Linked DNA regions of Arthrobacter crystallopoietes. The main gene of each other region encodes a partner of the protein of the gene in region 2 in a complex. Links are inferred from orthologs where the notes say so. Each region holds a gene or a part of one and is shown on either strand. Other genes may lie near its edges.

Region 1 (11,469 bases), 3.0 Mb from region 2 along the record:
CCCTCACGGCCAACCCCAGCCTCGACCGCACGGTTGAACTGCCCGGCTCCCTCATCCGCGGCGGCGTGCAGCGCGCGGTGGCCGCCTCCCAGCAGGCGGCCGGCAAGGGCGTCAATGTGTCCCGCGCCCTGGCCGCTTCCGGCGTCGCCAATCTGGCCATTCTCCCCGGCGACCCCGAGGATCCCGTCATCACCGGGCTGCGGCAGGACGGCCTGGCGTACGTGGGGCTGCCCATCGGCCAGGCCCTGCGCAGCAACATCACGCTGACCGAACCGGACGGCACCACCACCAAGATCAACGAACCCGGCCCGCACCTGGACAGCAGCCGGCAGGAAGCACTCGCCGCGGCCGTACTGGCAAAGTGCGACGGCGCCGCCTGGCTGGTGCTCGCCGGTTCCCTGCCGCCGGGCGTGCCCGCCGATTTCTACGCCCGGCTCACCGTCCGCGTCCGCGAAGAGCTCGGCTCGGCCGCACCACGGATCGCCGTGGATTCATCCGGCGAACCGCTGCGCCAGGCCTTCGCCGCCGGTCCGGCCGCCGTACCGGATCTGCTCAAGCCCAACGCGGAGGAGCTGGCCGAACTTGCCGGCGTCCACAGCGAGGCCGCGTTGGAAGCAGACCCGGCACTCACCGCACAGACCGCCGCGCTCCTGCTGGATAAGGGTGCCGAGGCGGTGCTGGCCACGCTGGGTTCCAAGGGCGCCGTCCTCGTCACCCGGGAGGGTTCCTGGTATGCCACGCATCCGCCCGTCAGCGCGCGCAGCACCGTGGGCGCCGGGGATTCCTCCCTGGCCGGCTACCTGCTGGCGCACAGTTCCGGCGCGGCCGCCGCGGATTGCCTCCGCCAGGCCGTGGCACACGGTGCCGCCGCGGCAGCATTGCCCGGCACCACCCTGCCCGCCTTGTCGCAGACGACGCCGGACGCCGTCGTCGTCAGTTCGCTTTCCGTTCCCGCACCCTGACTTCAATCTTTCCCGCAATCCCAACTTCCCGTTCCACGCCCAGAAGGAAGACGCCATGTCCCACCTCATCACCGAAGAACTTGTCACCCTGGATAAGAACCTCGGCACCACCAGCCAGGATGTGATCCGGCAATTGACCGACGTGGTGCTCGCCACCGGCCGCGCCAGCGAATTCGACGGCCTCTACGCGGACGCCGTCGCCCGCGAACAGAAGACCGCCACCGGCGTGCCCGGCGGCATCGCCATCCCGCACTGCCGCTCCTCCGCGGTGCTCGAACCCACGCTCGCGATGGCGCGGCTGGCTCCCGCCGTGGACTTCGGCGCCAAGGATGGCCCGGCCGACCTGGTCTTCTTCATCGCCGCGCCGGAGGGAGCCGACAAGGAGCACCTGAAGCTGCTCTCCAAGCTCGCCCGTTCCCTGATCAAAAAGGACTTCACCGCCAGCCTCCGGGCCGCCGAGTCGCCCGCGGATATCGTGGCGCTGGTCAACGGCGCGCTCTTCCCGGACGAAAGCGCCCCTGCCGCCGCGGGTGCCCCGGCCGGGGCAGGCACTGCTCCTGCCACCGCTCCGGATTCCAGTGCCGGGGCCGCTTCAGGCGCCGGTGCATCCGGTACCGCCGCCGGCACCGCCACCGTGACCGAGCAGCACGGCAGGCACGCCGCTGCTGCCGCAGCCGATCCCAACCGACCCAAGTCCCTGGTTGCCGTAACGGCCTGCCCCACCGGCATCGCCCACACCTACATGGCGGCCGATTCCCTGGTGGCCGCGGGCAAGGAAGCCGGCATCGAGGTGCAGGTCGAGACCCAGGGCTCGGCCGGCGCGACCCCGCTGGATCCTGCCATCATCGACAGGGCCGACGCCGTGATCTTCGCCGTCGACGTCGATGTGCGCGAGAAGGAGCGCTTCGCCGGCAAGCCGGTCATCCAGTCCCCCGTCAAGCGGGCCATCGACGAGCCGGACGTGATGCTGCGCGAAGCGCTTGCCGCCGCGGATGATCCGAACGCCCGGCGCGTCAGCGGCACGGCCGACGTAGCCTCGCACCAGACCGGCCAGGCTGGCGAAAGCATCGGCGCCAAGCTCAAGCGCGCCCTGCTGACCGGCGTCAGCTACATGATCCCGTTTGTCGCCGGCGGCGGCCTGCTGATCGCGCTGGGCTTCCTGCTTGGCGGCTACGCGATCACCGATATCGCGGACACCGTGGTGCTGGAGAACAACTTCGGCAACCTGCCCGACGGCGGGCTGCTCACCTACCTGGGCGCCGTCGCCTTCAAGATCGGCGCGCTGTCAATGGGCTTCCTGGTCCCCGCATTGGCCGGCTACATTGCCTACGCTATCGCGGACCGGCCCGGTATCGCCCCGGGCTTCACCGCCGGTGCGGTTGCCGGTTTCATGGGCGCTGGCTTCCTGGGCGGCCTGGTCGGCGGCCTGCTCGCCGGCTGGATTGCGCACCTTATCGGACAATGGTCCGTTCCGCGCTGGCTGCGCGGCCTGATGCCCGTGGTGATCATCCCGCTGCTGGCCTCCATCGTGGCCTCGGGCCTGATGTTCCTGGTACTCGGCGGACCGATCGCCGGCCTGACCACTGCACTGAACGGCTGGCTCTCCGGCCTCACCGGTGTTTCCGCCGCCGCCCTGGGCATCATCCTGGGCCTGATGATGTGCTTCGACCTCGGCGGACCGGTCAACAAGGTTGCCTACGCCTTCGCCGTCGCCGGCCTCGGTGCAGGCAGCGCCGACAACCAGGCCCCGTGGATGATCATGGCCACCGTGATGGCGGCCGGCATGGTGCCGCCGCTGGCGATGGCCCTGGCCACGGTGCTGGACCGCAAGCGCTTCTCGCTGGCCGAACGTGAAAACGGCAAGGCAGCCTGGCTGCTGGGCGCGGCCTTCATCTCCGAAGGCGCCATTCCGTTCGCCGCGGCCGATCCGCTGCGCGTCATCCCCGCCAGCATGCTCGGCGGAGCGGTGACCGGAGCCCTGACCATGGCAACCGGTGTGACGTCACAGGCGCCGCACGGAGGCATCTTCGTCTTCTTTGCGATGGGCAATGTGGTTATGTTTGTGGTAGCCGTGGTGGTGGGAGCTATCGTCTCGGCCCTGGCCGTCCTGGCCCTGAAACGCTACGCAACGAAGAAGACCGCTTCGGCAGAAACTGTCGCGGCCTAGGCCGCGACAGCCTACGCTGACAGACAAGCCATCGAGTAGTTGAGCAAGGGGTACGCAATGACCAGCATTACCGGAGTAGGCGTCAGCCCGGGCCGCGTGATCGGGCCGGTACTGCAGATGCCGCCGGCCGTGGCCGAGCCGGCACCCGGTGCAGGGCTGCCGGACGGCGCCACCGCCGAAGAAGAGGCCAACCGGCTGCGCGCTGCGGCGAAGACGGTCCAGGCTGCACTGAAAGACCGCGCCGCCGTGGCACGCAAGGAGGCGGCCGAGGTCCTCCAGGCCACCGCCCTGATGGCCGCGGATCCGATGCTGCTCAAGTCCGCAGTCAAGCTGCTGGAGGCCGGCCGCGGCACCGAACGCGCCATCTGGGAAGCCGCGGAACAGGTCGCCGAACAGCTCAAGTCCCTCGGCGGCTACATGGCCGAACGCGCCACCGACGTGCTCGATGTCCGCGCCCGGATCGTGGCCGAGCTGCGTGGCGAACCGGCGCCGGGCATCCCCGCCTCGGACGTCCCGTTCGTGCTGGCGGCCGAGGACCTGGCCCCGGCGGACACCGCGACGCTGGACCCGGCGATGGTGCTGGCGCTGGTCACCTCCGGCGGCGGACCGCAGTCCCACACCGCCATCATCGCCCGCTCGCTGGGGCTGCCAGCCGTCGTCGCCGCCACCGGTGCCACCGAACTGGCACCGGGAACGGAAGTCTTCGTGGACGGCGCCACGGGCATCGTCACCCCGTCCCCCGGCGAGGCGGAGCGCGGCCTCGCCACGGCCTATGCCTCCCGCGAACCGCTGCAGCCCTTTGACGGCACGGGTACGACGGCGGATGGCCACCTGGTCCCGCTGCTCTCCAACGTGGGCGGCGGCGCCGATGCCCTGGCGGCAGCCGCGTTAGGTGCCGAGGGCGTGGGCCTGCTGCGCACCGAATTCTGCTTCCTTAACCGCGATTCCGAACCGACCATCGACGAACAGGTCGCCGCGTACAAGGCCGTCTTCGATGCCTTCCCGGCCAAGAAGGTGGTGGTCCGGACGCTGGATGCCGGCGCCGACAAACCGCTGCCGTTCCTGACCGACAGCACCGAACCCAATCCTGCGCTGGGCGTCCGCGGCTACCGGACGGACCTGGCCACCCCCGGGGTGCTGGAGCGCCAGCTGCAGGCCATTGCCACGGCGGCCGGCCAGAGCGAGGCCGAGGTCTGGGTGATGGCGCCGATGATCGCCACCGCCGAGGAAGCCGGCCGGTTCGCCGGGCTCTGCCACGTCGCCGGGCTCAAGACACCGGGCGTCATGGTGGAGGTTCCCTCCGCCGCGGTGACCGCCGGCTCGGTCCTCAAGCGCGTGGACTTCGCCTCCATCGGCACCAACGACCTGACCCAGTACACGATGGCGGCGGACCGGCAGCTCGGCCCGCTGGCGGCGCTGAACGACCCCTGGCAACCGGCCGTCCTGCACCTGGTCAAGGCCACGGTGGACGGCGCGGCGAGCCTGCAGGAATCGCCCAAGCCGGTGGGAGTCTGCGGCGAGGCGGCCGCGGATCCGGCCCTCGCCGTCGTCCTTGTTGGTCTGGGCATCAACTCGCTGTCCATGAGCGCCCGCTCGCTGGCCGCCGTTGCCGCGGTGCTCAGGTCCGTTCCGCTGGAGCGCGCCCGGCAGCTGGCCGCGCTGGCGCTGGACGCCGATACCGCTGCCGAAGCCCGCGCCGCCGTGCGCGCCGAACTGCCCCTGCTCGAAACTCTCGGACTCTAAGCACGTCCCGTCACAAAGGAGAAACCATGCCCGAACGTATCGCAACCGTAGCCAGCCGCGTTGGCCTGCACGCCCGCCCGGCAGCCATTTTCGCCGAGGCCGCCGGCGACCAGCCGGTGGAAGTGACCATCGCGATGGAAGGCGCCCCCGCCGACGAGGCCATGGACGCCTCCAGCATCCTGTCCCTGATGAGCCTGGGCGCCGAGCACGGCTCCAAGGTAGTGCTGCGGGCCGAGGGCGACGGCGCCGATGCGGCCCTCGAGGCCCTGGTGCAGGTGCTCGAAACGGACCACGACGCCGAATAACATCTGCCGCTGGCAGCGTCGCCGGGGCCGGCATTCCGGCTCCGGCAACGGCGCAGGCTCCGGTCCAATCCTGCGGCTGAATCGGAGCCTGCGCCGTGGGTTGGGGGTTGTCAGTGGTAGGACCCGCTGCTACCAGCGGACCTTCTTTTCTGCCGGCCCGCGCCTGTTGCTCGCATGCGTGGGCTTGTGGCTGTTGCCGATGCTGTGCCAGCCGGGCAGATCCCCCGGGCTCTTGGCACCCTTGGCGTCGGCGAGCCGCTTCTGCTGCTCTTTGCTCAGTTTCTCTGCGGCAGCGGGGGCAAGATGGACGTTGAGTTCGGCCTTGGCCGCGTCAGGGTTGTTGTCGATGGTGGTCATGGTTCCTCCGTTTTTTACGATGTACGCCTGAGAGGGTGCGCCAGAAGCCGGAACAGAGCCCGGCAAAAACGGGTCTTTTCATCAAAAGGTACGGGAAAAGAACTCGGAGGCACAGCCTCAACAAGCAGGATTTTCTTTAGGGCAGCTTTGGAGCCGGCCGGTACAGCGGAGACCGTCTCTACTCGAAAATCAGTGTTCCCATGCGTGCAAGCCTAACAGCGCAGCCGAAGTTCGGGTAGATTCTTCTGCAAGAGATTTGGGGGGCGCCATGACGCAGTTCGATGACCGGTACGACCCGATCTACCAGCGCGGGCACCGGATACCGGCCGAGGGCAGGCCGCAGGACCTTTCCGCGGACCCCGCGGGCCGGACAGCGCGTTACGCCGGCACCCCCGGCAAGGCGGGTAGCGCCGGCGCTGACGTCGGTTTCGCTGCAGCTCCGGCAGCCCCTTCCACTTCCTCCGACCTGACCGGCGCGGCGGGCATCTCCGAAGTCGTTCCGCCCGAGCTGGCCGGACGCGAAGAAGGGCACGATGCTGCTCCGCCCACACGGTCGAAGTTCAATCCGTTCCTGCTGGCCCTCTGGCTGCTTGGAACAGGCGCCACCGCGTTGGGCGTCTGGGCCGCCGTGGGTCCAATGGCGTTCATGAACGATCCGTTCGGCGCCAGCTCGGGCTTCGGCTCGCCGGAGTGGATGTACCTCCTCGGCGTCCTCTCGCCTGGCCTCGTTGCCGGCGGCCTGATGGCTCTCGCCACCGCACTGGCCCTCCACAGCCTGGCCTGGCAGCGCCGCAAAGGTTAGGACACCCGCCTGGCCGCCCGGTTCACGCTGGACCTTTCGGAAGCTTCAGATCCACCCAGACTAACCGGTGGTCGCTGGTCGGAAACGGAAATTCGCCGGTCAAATCAGACCCAGGCTCCCCCGGCTCGGGCCAGAAGACCCCGGCTCCGCTGACGATAAGGTTTCTGGACGGCAGCACGTAGTCGACGCGCAGGTTCCCGGGCGCCGGATGGTCCTGGAAGTCGGCCGTGTCCAGCCGTGGATCACCCAGATGGCTGATGTTGCTGGCTCCCTGGCTTCTGGCTGCCTCCACCGCTCCCCTTGAAGCGGGCTCCGGATCCTGGACCCGAGGATGCTTCAGCAACTGGTCGATGGACCCCGGCCAGGAGCCGCCGTCCCTCGGGTCCGAGTTCTGGTCGCCCAGGATGACGAACCGCTCCCCGGGCTTCAAGCCACCGCGCTGCCCGGCATCGTCGTAAATATAGTCGGCCTGCTTGCCCCCGGAGATGTAGTCCGCCCAGAAGCGTATCTCGTCATTGTTCCGCCGCCCGTTGCGGTCCTCGTCCCCGTCGAAGGACGGCGGCGTCGGATGGCTCGTGAGCACGTGGACCGTCTTGCCGCCCATCCGCACCGGCACATCCCAGTGGGACTTGCTGGAAAGCCGCAGCGCGTCCTGCGCCGCGACGGAGTAGTAGTCCGCGGGCATCAGGCTGCCCGGCATATCCCGCCAGCGGAAGGTCCGGAAGGTGCGGATGCCCGGCGTCTCGATCGGGAATTTGGACAGCACCACCATGCCGTATTGACCCTCGAATTCGCCGAAGCCGAACGCATCATCGGCGGTTCCCAGTTCGCCGTCGTTATTCAGATCCAGTCCCGAGTCAACGCCCGTGTTCGATGCGGCGGTGTAGGCGTAGGGGTAGCTCACGGGATCCTGGCCGTGATGGCTGACCTCCAGATAGTTCTTCCGGAACAGGTCAACGGCAGAATGGTCCTGGTCGTAGTCGAACTCGTTGAGCAGCAGGATGTCCGGGTTGTTCCGCTGGACCACCTCGGCAATGTTCCGCGCCTGCGCATTGCCCTGCGTGGTCAGATCCGCCACCAGTTGGCCTTCGGCCGCGCGGTTGAGGCTGGCGTTGTAGGTGGCGATCCTGACGGTGTCCTGCGGCATGTTCCCAGTATGCGGTTCGCCTGCCCGAAGAACGGCAGGCGAACCTTTGTGTCATGTGTGGGTCTTGTGGCGACCGTGGCGCGGGCTTTCCGGGTTCATCAGCGAGTGCCGGCGGCCGTAGAAAAAGTAGATGATCAGACCGATCACCAGCCAGACGCCGAACCTCACCCACGTCTCCCAGTGCAGTTGCAGCATCAGGAATCCGGAGGAAAGCACACCGAACGCGGGCACCACCGGCATCCACGGCAGCTTGAACGTGCGGTGCACGTCGGGCCGCGTACGGCGCAGCACGATCACGGCCACGCAGACCACCACGAACGCGGCGAGAATGCCGATGTTGGTCAGGTCCGCCACCGCCCGGATGGGGAACACGCCGGCCAGCAGGGCGGACGCGATGCCGGCGATCCAGGTGACCCGCTGCGGTGTGCCGTGCCGGTCCGTTGCCGCAAACCAGGTGGGCAGCAAACCATCGCGGCTCATGGAGAACCACACGCGGGTGACTCCGAGCAGGAACGTCAACATGACGGTCAGGATGGAGATGACCGCGAAGGCCGAGATGATGGTTGCGATCACCGGCAGGCCGACATTCTGGAAGGCGGATGCGAAACCGGCGGTGGGACTGATGTCGGTGTAGTTCTGCATGCCCGTCAGCACCAGTGTCGCCAGCACGTAGAGTGTCATGGCGATCGCCAGCGAGTACAGGATGGCTTTGGGCATGTGCTTCTTGCCGTCCGTGGCTTCTTCCGCGGCCGTGCTCATGGCGTCGTAACCGAAGACCGCGAAGAACACCGTGGCCGCGCCGGCGAACACCGCACCGAAGCCAGAGGGCATGAACGGCGTGTAGTTATCCACGTCGACGAAGAAGAAACCCAGGCCGATGATGAACAGGATCAGCAGGACCTTGAGTCCCACTGCAACCAGTTCGAACCGGCCGAAAGTCTTGGTACCCCGGCTCAGGATCCAGGTGATGAACAGGCAGACCACGATAGCCGGCAGATTGACCACGCCGCCCTCGATAGTGTCCGCTGTGCCCTGCATCCAGATCGGCACGTCCACGCCGATTCCGGACATGAACTCGGCGAAGTAGCCGGAGATGCCGATGGCCACCACCGCCACGATGGCCGTGTATTCCAGCAGCAGGTCCCAGCCGATAAACCAGCCGATGATTTCGCCCAAGGCAACGTAGCCGTAGGTGTAGGCGGAGCCGGCGCGCGGGATCATGCCGGCGAACTCGGCGTAGGACAGGGCCGCGGCGGCGCTGGCGAGGCCGGCGATCAGGAACGCGATCATGACGGCAGGGCCGACCGGGTCGGCGTCGGCGCCGCCGTTGGCCACCAGTCCGGCCAGCGTGAAAATTCCAATACCGATGATGCCGCCGACGCCAATTGCCGTCAGCTGCCACAGTCCCAGGCTCTTGAAGAGTCCGCTGTCGGTGTACTCGTCGTCAACCAGATCGATCGGCTTGCGCCTCAGGACCGACCGGCTGGTGTCTGGGTTGCTCATGGCCTACCTCGGGGTCGCGGGCGGATGATGCCCGGGGCTTCCCCCGTGTGCCCACAGGCAACACTGATGTGAACTGATATTAGTCCTCAGTTGGCCAGCGGACTAGGTTTCCACCCGATCCGATCCATTCAGCTGCCGAAATACCAGGGCCGCCGGCATGAGGCTTCGGCTAGGCAGCCGCCGGCCGGCGGCGCCAGTTCAGCGCGGCCGCACCCCACACGGCCAGGAAGACGGCCACCAGCAGCAGTCCGGCATGCCCCAGATCCACACTGCCCAGCAAGATAGTCAGCGGATCCCGAAGGCCTGCGACTTCAAGCAGGATTCCTGCGATGGTAATGACGGCGACGAACAGGGCAGAGACCGCGGACAGCCCGGTGACCACCATATTGAACCCGATGCGCCGCGCCGGATCCTGCACGGCGGTCCGGTACATCTTCATCATCGCCAGGCCGTTGGCAGTGTCGCAGAGCGTCATCGCCGCGGTGAAACCCAGCGGCAGCGCCATCAGTGCCAGCGGTGAAATGCCCGCGAGCGCCGCGGAGGCGGTCAGCAGCAGGAAGGCTATCGTCGTGGCGGTGTCGAAGCCCAAGCCGAAGAGGAATCCCAGCACGTAGATGTCACGGGGGCGTTTGACCCGGGAGAGCGGCTTGTCCAGCAGACGGGCAACAAGCCCCTGTGGTTGCAGGTCCCGGCCAGTGACCAAGCCACCGGCGCGCACCCGCCGGTACAGCTGCACGGTGCGCCGGAATGCGGTGCCATTGAAGATGCCGATGGCCAGCAGGAATAAGGCTGACACGCCAGCCCCGATGAGGCCCAGCGTGGTGTTGGCCGCGGAGCCTTCCTCCAGTGCAGCTGCCATCACGCTGGCGCCACTGACCACCAGGATGCCCGCCAGCAGCACAACGCTGCTGTGGCCGAAACTGAACGCGAAACCGACGCTGACCGGTGCCCTGCCCTGGGCCGCGAATTTCCGGCTGGAATTATCGATGGCGGCGATATGGTCCCAGTCATAACTGTGCTTGATGCCGGCCAGGTAGGCGGTGAGCAACAAACCCAGGGCCAGAGGGTGAGCATCCGCCAACAGCGAGTAGGCCAGCAGCCCAACCGTCGCCAGGTGCAGCGCTCCCACCGCAGCGAAGGTCGCTCCGATCCGGAGGGCCCGCGGCAGCTTCTCCCGCTCCAGGTAATGCAAACCGGTCAATGCCGTCAATCGGGCGTTCATCGTCTCTCCTTTCCGGCCAGTTCGAGGGCCGGCTTGAGTTGGGGGCGCGGACAGGCGCCTTGTCAGCAGTTTTCAATGTCAGTATTTGCGCAGGTCCAGCCTTCCCTGGCCGAACCAGCGGCCGCGCAGCAGATCGACTGCGGCCAGCAGCAGGATGTTAAGCGCGTCTGTGGAGCCCGAAAGCGCCCGCAGCACCAGGCCCGGTCCGTCCAGCAGGGAGATGCCCAACTGTCCCTCGGGGTCCAGGGGGCCGAGCACCTCGTACAGTTCGTCGACGAGGGCGGCGTTAACCCGTCGGTCCACCACCATCAGGGAGCCAAGGTGCGTGTAATCCTCCAGGAACACCATGCCGGTGACCGGAGAACCGGCCTGGGCGGGGCGGATGACCAGGTTGTCCAGCGCCAGCAGTGCGCCGTCGACATAAATGTCGCTGCGGAGCCGCACCTCGTCGTACCGGAACAAGGTCCCGTCCGGAGACCAGCCGGGTGTGACGATCTCACCCATCACCAGGGAGGCCCGCCCATCGAGCTCCACCACTGTGTGCTGGCGGTAGGACGCGTCCCGGTAGGCGATCAGCTGGTCCGGCAGGTACTCCAGGCTGGCCCCCGGTCCCAACCGGAGGCGGGTCTGCTGGAAGGCATGACTGCCCGGCGTGCGGTACACCTTCGTCGCTGACTGGGTGGTCAGGAGCAGCCGCGCACCGGCTGCGACGTCGACGTCCAGTTCATAGACGTCCCCGCCCAGATAGCCGCCGCCGGGATTGACGACGACGTAACAGACCTGCCCGGACTCATCCAGATAGTGCGGCCGGATGACGCGCAGTGCCCCTTGGTGGAACTGGCTGGTCGCAATTCCCCGACCCCCGCGCAGTCCGATTTCGAGCCGCAGCTCACCGGTGGGCCGGCCGGAGGCAACAGCCAAAGAGCCGGCAGTACGTGGTTCAGCCTGCGCGCTCATTGGATCAGATCGAGCATCAGGACATCGCGCTTCAGCCAGTCGATGACCTGGTCCAGGCCTTCGTCCGTCTTCAGGTTGGTGAAGCAGAAGGGCCGCTCACCGCGGAATTCCTTCGAATCCGCTTCCATCACGGACAGGTCGGCACCCACATGCGGAGCCAAATCGGTCTTGTTGATAATGAACAGGTCGGATTTGATCATGCCCTGCCCGGCCTTGCGCGGAATCTTCTCGCCTTGGGCCACGTCGATGATGTAGATGGAGAAATCCACCAGCTCGGGGCTGAACGTGGCGGAGAGATTGTCGC
Region 2 (11,667 bases):
CCAATCCGCGGACACCGTCGGTACCAAATAATCTAGACACAGGAGACCATTTTACGGGAGGGAAACAGAGCAGCATGACATGTTGCCCTCGAAGCCCGTGTTAACGCCAGAACCCCGCCCAGTGGATTGCACTGGGCGGGGTTCTGAAGCAGTCCGGGTAACGCTGGTAGCGCTGCTTCCGGAAAGCGCAGATTTAGCGCTTCGAGTACTGCGGTGCCTTACGGGCCTTCTTGAGACCAGCCTTCTTACGCTCGATGATACGGGCGTCGCGGGTCAGGAAGCCGGCCTTCTTCAGGGCCGGACGGTTGTTCTCGCGGTCAACCTCGTTCAGCGCACGGGCGATGCCCAGGCGCAGCGCACCGGCCTGGCCGGAGGGGCCGCCGCCGTTGATGCGTGCAACCACGTCGTAAGCGCCATCCAGATCAAGCAGCTTGAACGGATCGTTGACTTCCTGCTGGTGCAGCTTGTTCGGGAAGTAGTTGGCCAGTTCGCGGCCGTTGATGGTCCAGTTGCCGGAACCCGGAACGATGCGCACGCGGGCAACAGCTTCCTTGCGGCGGCCAACAGCGGAACCGGAAACGGTCAGGGCCGGGCGTTCCTTGGCAACGGCCTGCGTTGCTTCGGAGCTGCTTTCCGAGGTGTAGCTGGTGAGGTTCTCGCCAGCGGTGTTCAGCTCTTCAGTATTCTGAGCCACGATTCTCCTTGAATAAATTCTTTAGTTTGGTGGCCAGGACTACTGGGCGACCTGGGTGATTTCGAAGGTCTTCGGCTGCTGGGCAGCGTGCGGGTGCTCGGCACCTGCGTAGACCTTCAGCTTGCCCAACTGCTGGGCAGCCAGGGAGTTCTTGGGCAGCATGCCGCGGATTGCCTTCTCGACTGCGCGAACCGGGTTCTTCTCCAGCAGTTCGGCGTAGTTGACGGAGGACAGGCCACCCGGGTAACCGGAGTGGCGGTAGGCACGCTTCTGTTCGAGCTTGGCGCCGGTCAGGGCAACCTTCTCAGCGTTGATGATGATGACGAAATCGCCCATGTCCATATGCGGAGCAAAGGTCGGCTTGTGCTTTCCGCGCAGCAGTGTTGCGGTCTGGCTGGCAAGACGACCCAGGACAACGTCGGTGGCGTCAATGACGTGCCACTGGCGGTTGATATCGCCGGGCTTCGGGGTGTACGTACGCACGGTTTTTGCCTTCGTTTGTTGTTCTCAGGGTAGCGGCGCATCCGTAGCGGACACGCACGCAAGTTCATCTATGCGCTACCGGAACTTCAGGTGAGGACTGAAATGTAACCAGTGGTCCAGAGAATCTCGGCTATTTCCATGGACCAGGTGACTCTGCAACTGAGCCGTCTCACGGACATAGACGTATCGAGGTTGGACACGCACAACGACTACCAAGGTTACCGTGTTTGAGTGGATCAGGTCAAAAGGACCTGAGAGTTGATCCACCGGGCCCCGGACACAGCCGCCGGAGGAACACAAACGCGTCCGCAGTTATGGCCGGAACAGGGCGGGAAATCGGCCCATTCCAGACAACTACTGCGGACGCCTTGTGTACTGAGCGTGGTTTTTAGCGTTCGACGTCGCCGCGGATGAAGGCTTCGACCTTGTCGCGGGCGATGTCGTCGTTGTACTGCTCGGGCGGGGACTTCATGAAGTAGCTCGACGCCGACAGGATCGGGCCGCCCACGCCGCGGTCCAGGGCGATCTTCGCCGCGCGCACCGCGTCGATGATCACGCCGGCGGAGTTCGGGGAGTCCCAGACCTCGAGCTTGTACTCCAGCGACACCGGGGCGTCGCCGAAGTTGCGGCCCTCGAGCCGGACGAAGGCCCACTTGCGGTCATCAAGCCAGGCCACGTAGTCGGACGGGCCGATGTGCACATCGTCGGCGTGCAGCTCCGCCTCGACGTTGGAGGTCACGGCCTGGGTCTTGGAGATCTTCTTCGACTCCAGCCGGTCCCGCTCGAGCATGTTCTTGAAGTCCATGTTCCCGCCGACGTTCAGCTGGTACGTGCGGTCCAGGGTCACGCCGCGGTCTTCGAACAGCTTCGCCATCACCCGGTGCGTGATGGTCGCGCCGATCTGGCTCTTGATGTCATCGCCGACAATCGGGACACCGGCGGCGGTGAACTTATCCGCCCATTCCTTGGTCCCCGCAATGAACACCGGCAGGGCGTTGACGAACGCCACGCCGGCGTCGATCGCGCACTGGGCGTAGAACTTCGCCGCGGCCTCGGAACCGACCGGCAGGTAGCAGACCAGCACATCGACCTTCGCCGCGCGCAGCTCCGCCACAATGTCCACGGCCTCGTCGTCGGATTCGACGATGGTTTCGCGGTAGTACTTGCCCAGGCCGTCCAGGGTGTGGCCGCGCTGGACCGTCACGCCCGTGGCCGGGACATCGGCGATTTTGATCGTGTTGTTCTCGCTCGCGCCGATGGCGTCGGCCAGGTCCAGGCCGACCTTCTTGCTGTCCACATCGAACGCGGCAACGAACTCGACGTCGTTCACGTGGTACTTGCCGAACTGCACATGCATCAGGCCGGGAATGGTCGAATCCGGATCCGCATCCCGGTAGTACTGCACGCCCTGCACCAGCGAGGCCGCACAGTTACCAACGCCAACGATCGCTACCCTGATGGGGTTCTCTGCCACGGTTCTCCTTCGACAAACACTGCGATGGGGGCCGCCTCCGGTGGAAGCGGCCAGTCCATTCTAGCGGCAGGGTTACAGCTCGGCCTGACGGGCTTCGATCAGCTTCTGCACCTGCGGGAACAGCGGGTGCTCTGCTGTCAGGTCGGTGATCCGTTCGGCGGCTGCGGCAGGTTCGGAATCGGCCAGGATCCGCGCCAGCTCCTGGGCTTCCGCGTCCGCAGGGTCGTCGAACCTCAGGGCAGCGGCCATCGCCTCGAGCAGTGCCACAGGAACCACGCCGCGCTCGGCGAGTTCGGCGGCCGGACCGATAAACCGTTCGTGCCGGCTCAGCTTGCGCAGCGGGGCCCGTCCCACCCGGTTCACCGTGTCCGGAAGGTACGGATTAGTGAAGCGGGAGAGGATCTTCTGCACGTAGGCTTCCTGCTCGGCCCCGGCGAAATCGTGCTTAGCCACCAGAAGCTGCTTGGTCTCATCCAGCACGGCGCTCACCTTGGCGGCCACGGCTGGGTCCGCCATGGCGTCCGAGATCTTCTCGACGCCCGCGGCGTAACCGAAGTAGGCGGCGGAGGCATGGCCGGTGTTGACCGTGAACAGCTTCCGCTCGATATACGGTCCCAGCTCGTCCACGAACGTTGCTCCCGGGATTTCCGGTGTAGCCGCGCCGAATGGTGCGCGCTCGATGACCCACTCGAAGAACGTCTCCACTGTCACGTCCAGGCCATGGCCCTCCGCCTGGTTAGGCACAATCCGGTCCACGGCGGTGTTGGCGAACACCGCCACGTCGGACAGCTCCCCCGCCGACGAATCCCAGACGGACTCGATCTCCCGGCGCAGAATATCGGTTGCGTTGATCGCGTTCTCGCAGGCCATCACCTGTAGCGGCCGCTGTTCCGGTCCGCGTCCGGCCAGTCCACGCGCAATGACCGGCGCCACGAACTTGAGGATGTGTGGGCCCACAGCGGTGGTGACCACGTCCGCCGTCGTTATTTCCGCCACGACGTCCGCTTCCTGTTTGCCGGAATTCAGCGCACGGAAGTTGTTAACCGTCTTGACCGAAGGGTTTTCGCCTACCTGGTGGACCTCGTACGAGGACGCCGCGGAGAGCTGGTCGATCAGGGCGTCCGCCACGTCAGCGAACACCACTTCATATCCTGCTTCGTGAAGCAGCAGCCCCACGAAGCCGCGGCCGATATTGCCTGCTCCAAAGTGCACTGCCTTCACTATGCGTTGACCTTTCCGAAGAGTTCCATGACTTCCTCCACCGTGGTGGCCTGCTCGAGCTGGGCCACCTGCGCCTTGTTGGTGAAGATCTTGGCGATGGAGGCCAGGATCTGGAGGTGCTCGTTGTCGACGCCGGCTATGCCCACTACGAACTTGACCTGCTTGCCGCCCCAGTCGATGCCCTCGGGGTAGCGGACCAGCGACACTGCCGATTTCATAATGTGGTCCTTGGCGGCGTTGGTACCGTGCGGGATGGCCAGGAGGCTGCCCATATATGTGGAGACGGATTCCTCGCGCTCATGCATCGAGTGCACGTAGCTCATATCGACGGCGCCGCGGTCCAGCAGCAGCTGGCCCGCCTCATCGATCGCCGAATCGCGGTCCTTCGCAGTGCCGTTGAGGACAATGCTCTCCTCCAACAGGACTCCCCTGCCGACGGCCGGTTCCGCGGCATGTGCTCCCGCAGCCACCTCGGCGGCTGGAGCTGCGGCCACAGCGGCCGGATCCTTGCCGGCAGCGGCAACGCCGTCTGCGGTCAGCTCTTCGGCTGCAGCTTCTGCGGCGGGCACTCCGCTCGAGCCTTCGGCGCTGTCCTTGACCAGCTCCACGATCTCGTCATAGCGCGGGCTGTTCATGAAGTTGTCCACGGAGACGTGCACCGCACTCGAGGTGACCGGGCGCGCGCGCTCGGTCAGGTCCTGGTGGGTAACGACGACGTCGTACGTGTCGCTCAGATTGGCGATGGCCGAGTTGGTGACCTTCACGTCCGGGAAGCCGGCCGCCTTGATCTTGTTGCGCAAAACAGAGGCGCCCATCGCGCTGGAGCCCATGCCAGCGTCGCACGCGAACACAATGTTCCGGATGGGACCGGCCAGGACTGCGGTGTCCCCGGTTCCTCCGCCCAGGGCGGAAGCAACAGAGCTCTTCTTGCCCTTGAGCCCTTCCATTTTGGCGGTTGCCTCGCCGAGACCGTCCACGTCCGTGGTTTTGCTGGCCTTCAGAATGACGGAAGCGATCAGGAAGGATACGGCCGCGGCAAGCACCACGGACAAAGTGACGCCGAAGTAGCTGTCGCTCGCCGTGGCCGCATAGACCGCGAGAATGCTGCCGGGTGCTGCCGGCGAACGCAGGCCCGCACCGGTGAGCACCAGGGTGAAGATACCCGTCATGCCGCCGGCGATGGCAGCAAGAATGATGATCGGCTTCATCAGGACGTACGGGAAGTAGATCTCGTGGATACCGCCAACAAACTGGATCAGCGCGGCGCCGGGTGCAGACGCGCGGGCCAGCCCCTTGCCGAAGACCATGTACGCGAGCAAGATACCCACGCCCGGGCCGGGGTTGGCCTCGAGCAGGAACAGGATGGACTTGCCTTCGGCGAGCGCCTGTTCTGTGGCGAGCGGGGTCAGGATGCCGTGGTTGATGGCGTTGTTGAGGAACAGCACCTTGGCGGGCTCGATGAGGATGCTGGTCAGCGGCAAGAGGCCGTTATTGACCAGGAATTCGACGACGGCGGCTGCAGCGTTGCTGAAAATCGTCACTACGGGGCCAATCACCAGCATGCCGACAATGGCCATGATGGAGGCGAGAATGCCGGCAGAGAAGTTGTCTATCAGCATCTCGAAGCCCGGCTTGACCCGGCCTTCCCAGACCTTGTCCAGCTTCTTCATGATCCAGGCCGTCAGCGGACCCATGATCATGGCGCCGATGAACATCGGGATATCGGTTCCCACGATGACCCCCATGGTGGCGGCAGCACCCACCACTCCGCCGCGGATGCCATGGACCATCCGGCCGCCGGTGTAGCCGATGAGCAGCGGCAGCAGGAAGGAGATCATCGGCCCGACCAGGGCTGCCAGTGTCTCATTCGGCAGGAACCCGTCGGGAATGAAGAGGGCTGTGATGATGCCCCAGGCGATGAAGGCCCCGATGTTGGGCATGATCATGCCGGAGAGGAAGGTGCCGAACTTTTGGACACCCACGCGCAAGCTTGTCTTGGGCCTCGCAGCGGTCTCTGTTGCCATGTGAATTCCTAACGTGAGTCCCGCAGCGATGCGGGGTCAGCGGATACCTGTCGAAGGAGTGAGCTCATGCCGAGCTGCTCGATATTCTGTGGAGCCATTCGAGGAAGAGCCTCAATTCCGAGCCGGATAGTTGATCCGAATGCGAGGCCTGGAGGGCCGCATTCAGGGCGATGGCTGCAACGACAACGGAAGACTTGCCGGAGTCTTCCGCTGCAGCCGCATTGGCATGGTCGGCCGAGATAGCGGAGATCATGGAGTCCCTGGTCATGGTGGACAATTCCAGGTTCCGCTCCTCGGCGGGTTCCGAGATGAGCATGAGGGTCACGCCCACGTTGGCCGCGAGGATGCTCCTTGCTGCCTCCCGCGGCGGCACATTGAGCTTCCCCGCGATGGCCGCCTTGTTGAGCATCTCCTCCATGAGTGCCTCGGCATCTGCCACAAGGGCCGGGCGGCTCTCGGGGCGGATGTTCCCGAACATCACCAGATAGAGGTGCGGCTGGCTCAGGCCGAACTGGACGTGGTTGTCCCACATCCGCCGAATGTCCTCCAGAGGATCCCCTGTCAGCGCAAATTTCCGCTCCCGCGCCACATACTCCTCGAACCCACCGGCAACGACGGCGTCGAAAAGGCCTTCCTTGGTGCCAAAGTGGTGATAGAGCGTAGGCGCCGTAACGCCGGCCAGTTTCGTGATCTGTCGGGTAGAGACCGCCGAGCCCTGCGCATCCGCCAACAGCTCGGCAGCCGCACGGAGCAACCGGGTTTTCGCCGGAAGCCGGTCCTCGACACTCATAGCCGCTACCCTAGCACCTATAGCGCCGCTATATGAAGTGAATCACAGGATTTTGCGGGCCGCAGTCTCCACCTTCGAGACTTTTTGGAGTAAGCGTCAGGCCCCGCCGCTTCACCAGCACCGTCCAACAGATGGCTAAACCCAATCAGAGAGCCGACGATCGGCGAGCGCCTCAATGCCTAGACCAGCACGGAGGACGCCGTCACCAGCCTCAAACGGGTGCGAAAGCCGTGCACGACGAGCTCAAGGCCCGGGCGGAGACGGCACGGCCGTACAGGATGCCACCGCCCTGATGGCCACGGACACCATGCTGCTGAAGTCGGCCGCCAAACTCATCAACTCGGGCACTTCGGCGGAGCGCGCCATCTGGAAAGCAGGAGCCACCATTGCCGAAACGCAGCACAGTCTAGGCGGCTACATGGCCGAACGCGCCACGGATGTCCTCGACGTCCGAGCCCGGGTCGTCACCCAACTGCGCGTAGTTCCCGCCCCGGCACGCCGGCCTCGGACAAGCCCGTCATCCTGGTGGCCGAGGACCTGGCCCCGGCCGACACTGCGACGCTGGACCCGACGTCGTGCTCGCGCTCGTGATCTCAGGCGGTGGGCCGCAGTCCCACACTGCCATCATCGCCCGCTCGCTCGGGCTGCCCGCTGTCGTCGCCGCTCCCGGCGTGGACGAACTATCAGACGGCACGGAAGTCTTTGTGGACGGTGCCGCCGGCAGCGTTACGGTTGACCCGTCGGAGGAACAGCACGCCGCCGCCAGGGCCTGGGCCGACACTGCGGCCACCCTTGCCGTCTTTGACGGCAACGGCACGACGGCGGACGGCCACTTGATCCCGCTCCTCGCCAATGTGGGTGGAGCCAAGGACGCGGTGGCTGCCGTAGCGCTGGGAGCCCAAGGCGTGGGACTCTTTCGCACGGAATTCTGCTTCCTCGATCGCGACACCGAACCGAGCGTCGAGGAACAAGCTGCCGCCTATCAGGGCGTTTTCGACGCCTTTCCCGGGAAGAAGGCAGCGCTCCGGACGCTCGATGCCGGGCCGACAAGCCACTGCCGTTCCTCACCGACGCCACCGAGCCCAACCCGGCCCTCGGCGTCCGCGGCTACCGCACCGACTTCACCAACCCCGGGGTGCTGGAGCGCCAGCTGGATGCAATTGCCGAAGCCGCGGCGGCCTCGTCGGCTGATGTGTGGGTGATGGCCCCGATGATTTCGACGGCGGCCGCAGCCGCGTGGTCTGCCTCGCTGTGCGCCGCCGCCGGACTCCGGACGCCCGGGTCATGGTGGAAGTTCCGTCCGCCGCACTGACCGCAGCCTCGGTGCTTCGCCACCTGGGCTTTGCATTCATCGGCACTAACGACCTGACCCAGTACGCCATGGCCGCGGACCGGCAACTCGTTCCCTTGCCCAGCTCGATTCCCCGTGGTAGCCAGCCGTGCTGCGCCTCATCCAGCTGACGGTGGCGGGTACCGTGGCGGAAGGCAATGGCAAACCTGGAGGCGTCTGCGGTGAGGCGGCTGCAGATCCGGCCCCCGCCGTCGTGCTGGTTGGACTGGGCGCTTCGACGCTCTCGATGACCCCGCGTTTCCTGGCCACCGGCGGGATTGAAGTCGGTCACCCTGGAACAGGCGCAGGAGCTGCCCCGTCTGGCCCTGACCGCCCCCGACGCGCTCGATGCGAGGTCCTGCGTCCGCGCCAATCTGCCCGACTCGAAGAACTCGACCTACAACGCCGCCACTGCCATTATCGCCAGCCGCCCTGACCCTCAGCCCTAGTCAGTACCTGCTCTGCTGCCAAAAAGTGACGAGATTATGATAACGGTTTCATAACGGCTGCGAACAAGGCTGGTGAAACCTTCCACTTACCCCTTACGATATTCTCGGTTGGGGGCGATCAAACAACTCCTTTCGAGACTTCCCTCTCGAGATAGTTGGGGGCAATTTCTGCAAAACCTCCTGCCATTGGTCTATATCCGTCCAATGGCCTTTATGGTCATTTGCTTTTCAGGAGTTGAATCTCATGCTCGGACTTTACATGAACGCGCGCAATTTCGTTTCCACCCGTCTTTCCCGCGAGGAAAAAGGAGCTACAGCCGTCGAATACGGCATCATGGTCGCACTCATCGCCGTGGTCATTATTGTCGCGGTTAACCTCATCGGTGGTTCCCTAAGCGATGCTTTCGACGGTGTCGCATGCGAACTCGACAAAACCGGCGCTACCGCTGCAGGCAAGACCTGCTAGCAGCCTTAATCGAAGGCATCCGTCCGCCTCTGTGTGGCAACGGCTGTGGGGCGGGTTTCCGCTCGTCCCGCAGCTTCCGCAACGATTGAAAGGCTCAAGATGCGCGAGTCATCCGAGCGCGGGGCTGTGGCAATCGAATTTGCAATCCTACTTCCGATTCTCTTATTCCTTTTCTTAGGAATTATCGAATTCGGGCGCGCATACAACGCCCAAATTACACTGTCACAAGGTGCTCGAGAAAGTGTCCGGGTCATGGCTATAGCTGACGACAATGTAGCTGCCCGCAGCGCCGCAACGCGCTCGTCAGGGTTGCTTGACCCCACACTAATGACGATTGACATTACGGCACAAGATCCAAGAGACCCGTCAGGAACAGTGATCGTTGATGATTGTAGGCCTGAACATGATGTCACTGTCCAGATTGAATACGATCTCGCTTCCATAACAGGATTTTTCAATGCTTATAAGATAAGAGGCATCGGAACGATGAGATGCGGCGGGTAGGTGAGGCATCCGAGTCTCAGCGGGGCGCTGTCGGAGTCGTGGTAGCACTTTTGTTAGTAGCTCTGCTCGGCTTCGCAGCGCTCGCTTTGGATATCGGACGAATTTATGCCGAGAAGGCACAGTTGCAGAACGGAGCTGATGCCGCCGCACTTGGCGTAGCTCAAATATGCGCAGCAAATTCGGCGGATACAAGATGTGAGACTATGTCCAGCGTCGGCAAAATGCTCACAAGTGCGAATGCGAATGACGGTCTCAGTGAACTTCAAGAGCTCGTCGTCGAAAAATCAGTTGGGTCAGTCACGGTTAGAACTGACGCTCATGAGCCAGGCCATGAACCAAACAGCATTACGATGCTGTTCGCACCTGTATTCGGGATCGAGTTCATTTCGGTGAATGCCTCTGCCGTGGCGCGTTGGGGAGGGCCTTCCGCAGGTTCGGCCCCTTTCTCAATCGCCTTCTCTCAATGCGAGATCGATTCAGGACCGTCCGATGACGGTTCTTTGCAGTTCCTACGAGCCCATGGTGTTGGTTCCAATGACAAGGCCTGTACATCGACATCTTCTGGTCAAGAACTTCCTGGCGGCTTCGGCTGGTTAGTTCAAGAACCAAAACTCTCTTGCAGTGTCAGCATCACGCTGTCAAGCCCACTAGAAACCGGAGATCCCGGCAGCAACTTCAAAACCGGTTGTGAGGCTGTTCTTGAATATTGGAAGAAGCAACTCGAAAAGGGCGAACCAGTTATAGCGTTCTTCCCCGTATTCGACAAGATCGTCAACGGGCAGTATCGAATCGAGGCATTTGCCGCCTTTGATGTTCGGGGCTGGAATTTCTACAACGGCACCGGCAAGTTCGCCCTTTCTGAAGCTCAGCCCTACATGCCGTCTTCTGGTTACAGCGAGACTGGGTTTATCGGAAAGTTCGTCGAATATGTCGCAATCGATGACAGCATGGAATTTGGCGGTAGTACAAAATACGGCGCCAAAATCGTATCGCTCACTGAGTGATTCGTAAGTTGGGGGAAATAATCATGAAATCTCGTTTGCTGGCTGGCTTCCTTGCCGTCGTGCTCGCCCTGGTCGGAGGTTTACTCGTCTTCGCATATGCGGGAAATGCAAACGACAGGGCCATGGCGGAAATGGAGCCGGCAAATGTCCTAGTCGTTGCTTCACAGGTCCCTGCAGGCACTGCCGTCGAAGCCCTGGGAGAATACGTCCAGACAACGTCCCTTCCTAGCACCGCCATTGCTGCTTCTGCAATCAGAGATTTGTCAGGGTTCGAGGGCAAAGTTACCGCCGTGGATCTAGTGCCTGGCGAGCAGTTGCTTGCTGAGCGTATGGTCGCTCCCGAAGACTTGACGGGCGGCACAATCGAAGTGCCGAAGGGGTTGCAGGAGGTGTCCTTTCAACTGGAACCTCAGAAAGTTGTAGGCGGACGCCTCGTTCCAGGAGACCACGTGGGGATATTCATCTCCTTCGATGGTGGTGCGTTAGAGGATGCTCCTGAAGAACAGACAACGCAGTTAGTACTTCGCAAGGTCCTAGTGACTGCTGTCCAACGTGCTCCTGAGGTTGTATCGGAAAGTGCCGAGGAAGCGGCGCAAGCCCTCCCTCAGGGTTCCCTCCTTCTAACTGTCGCGGTCGATGATCTTCAGGCGCAGAAAATTGTTTTTGCCGCTGAATTTGCGAAACTTTGGTTGAGCAAGGAACCGAGTGATGCCAAGGAAAGCAAATCGGAAGTAGTACAAAAGACGAAGGTATACCGATGAGCCGCTTCCTTTTCATCGGCTCAGATGACTCCTTCGAGGAGAAGCTTCGACTGGCTGTAGCTGGCGGGCTGCCGGGTGACGTGGCAAGAGTCAGTTCGAGCACCGCCATGAGGGAGGCACAACAGCTGCTATCTCTGGTGGCGGATAATCGACCCGAAGTGATTATCCTTGGCCCCGATCTCGTGACAGAGGACGCATTGAGACTCGCGATGGTTCTAGACGTCCAGTTCCCTGGACTAAGCGTCGTCCTAGTCGCCGAAACGACCCCTGAACTCGTTCTCCAGGCAATGCGTTCCGGCGTCCGGGACGTCATGAGTCCACTAGCCGACATACCGTCGATCCGGATCCTATTGGAGCGGGCGGGTCACGTTTTCGCCAGTAGATACCGATCAGGGTCTCAAGGGACGATGCCACCCAGCGAACTGGGGCTCGTGATTGGTGTGTTTTCGCCAAAGGGCGGTGTCGGC

What was found.
Region 1: the proteins of J5251_RS18740 (region 2) and J5251_RS04900 are in contact, whole or in part, in an NMR structure (PDB 1J6T), measured with the Escherichia coli proteins. The link is inferred for Arthrobacter crystallopoietes from one-to-one orthologs.

What each region holds. Positions count from the first base shown.
Region 1 is NZ_CP072014.1:1,047,844-1,059,312, reverse strand. Bases 3,767-6,537 are described here. They hold J5251_RS04900 (HPr family phosphocarrier protein), read left to right. Parts: upstream 3,767-4,898; coding sequence 4,899-5,177; downstream 5,178-6,537. Other genes in these bases: J5251_RS04885 (endonuclease/exonuclease/phosphatase family protein), read right to left, coding at 6,359-6,537; J5251_RS04890 (hypothetical protein), read left to right, coding at 5,803-6,336; J5251_RS04895 (hypothetical protein), read right to left, coding at 5,307-5,534; ptsP (phosphoenolpyruvate--protein phosphotransferase), read left to right, coding at 3,767-4,872. Outside these bases: J5251_RS04915 (1-phosphofructokinase family hexose kinase), read left to right, coding at 1-962; J5251_RS04910 (PTS fructose transporter subunit IIABC), read left to right, coding at 1,018-3,129; more of ptsP, read left to right, coding at 3,187-3,766; more of J5251_RS04885, read right to left, coding at 6,538-7,483; J5251_RS04880 (amino acid permease), read right to left, coding at 7,535-8,986; J5251_RS04875 (HoxN/HupN/NixA family nickel/cobalt transporter), read right to left, coding at 9,156-10,196; J5251_RS04870 (urease accessory protein UreD), read right to left, coding at 10,287-11,165; urease accessory protein UreG, read right to left, coding at 11,162-11,469.
Region 2 is NZ_CP072014.1:4,087,631-4,099,297, forward strand. What follows is about bases 3,385-6,353. They hold J5251_RS18740 (PTS mannitol transporter subunit IICBA), read right to left. Parts: upstream 5,897-6,353; coding sequence 3,872-5,896; downstream 3,385-3,871. Other genes in these bases: J5251_RS18735 (mannitol-1-phosphate 5-dehydrogenase), read right to left, coding at 3,385-3,872; J5251_RS18745 (TetR/AcrR family transcriptional regulator), read right to left, coding at 5,961-6,353. In the rest of the region: glmM (phosphoglucosamine mutase), read right to left, coding at 1-40; rpsI (30S ribosomal protein S9), read right to left, coding at 194-694; rplM (50S ribosomal protein L13), read right to left, coding at 734-1,177; J5251_RS18730 (inositol-3-phosphate synthase), read right to left, coding at 1,566-2,651; more of J5251_RS18735, read right to left, coding at 2,724-3,384; more of J5251_RS18745, read right to left, coding at 6,354-6,686; J5251_RS18755 (Flp family type IVb pilin), read left to right, coding at 8,710-8,931; J5251_RS18760 (TadE/TadG family type IV pilus assembly protein), read left to right, coding at 9,031-9,435; J5251_RS18765 (Tad domain-containing protein), read left to right, coding at 9,423-10,439; Flp pilus assembly protein CpaB, read left to right, coding at 10,463-11,200; J5251_RS18775 (AAA family ATPase), read left to right, coding at 11,197-11,667. UniProt on the Escherichia coli protein: The phosphoenolpyruvate-dependent sugar phosphotransferase system (sugar PTS), a major carbohydrate active transport system, catalyzes the phosphorylation of incoming sugar substrates concomitantly with their translocation across the cell membrane.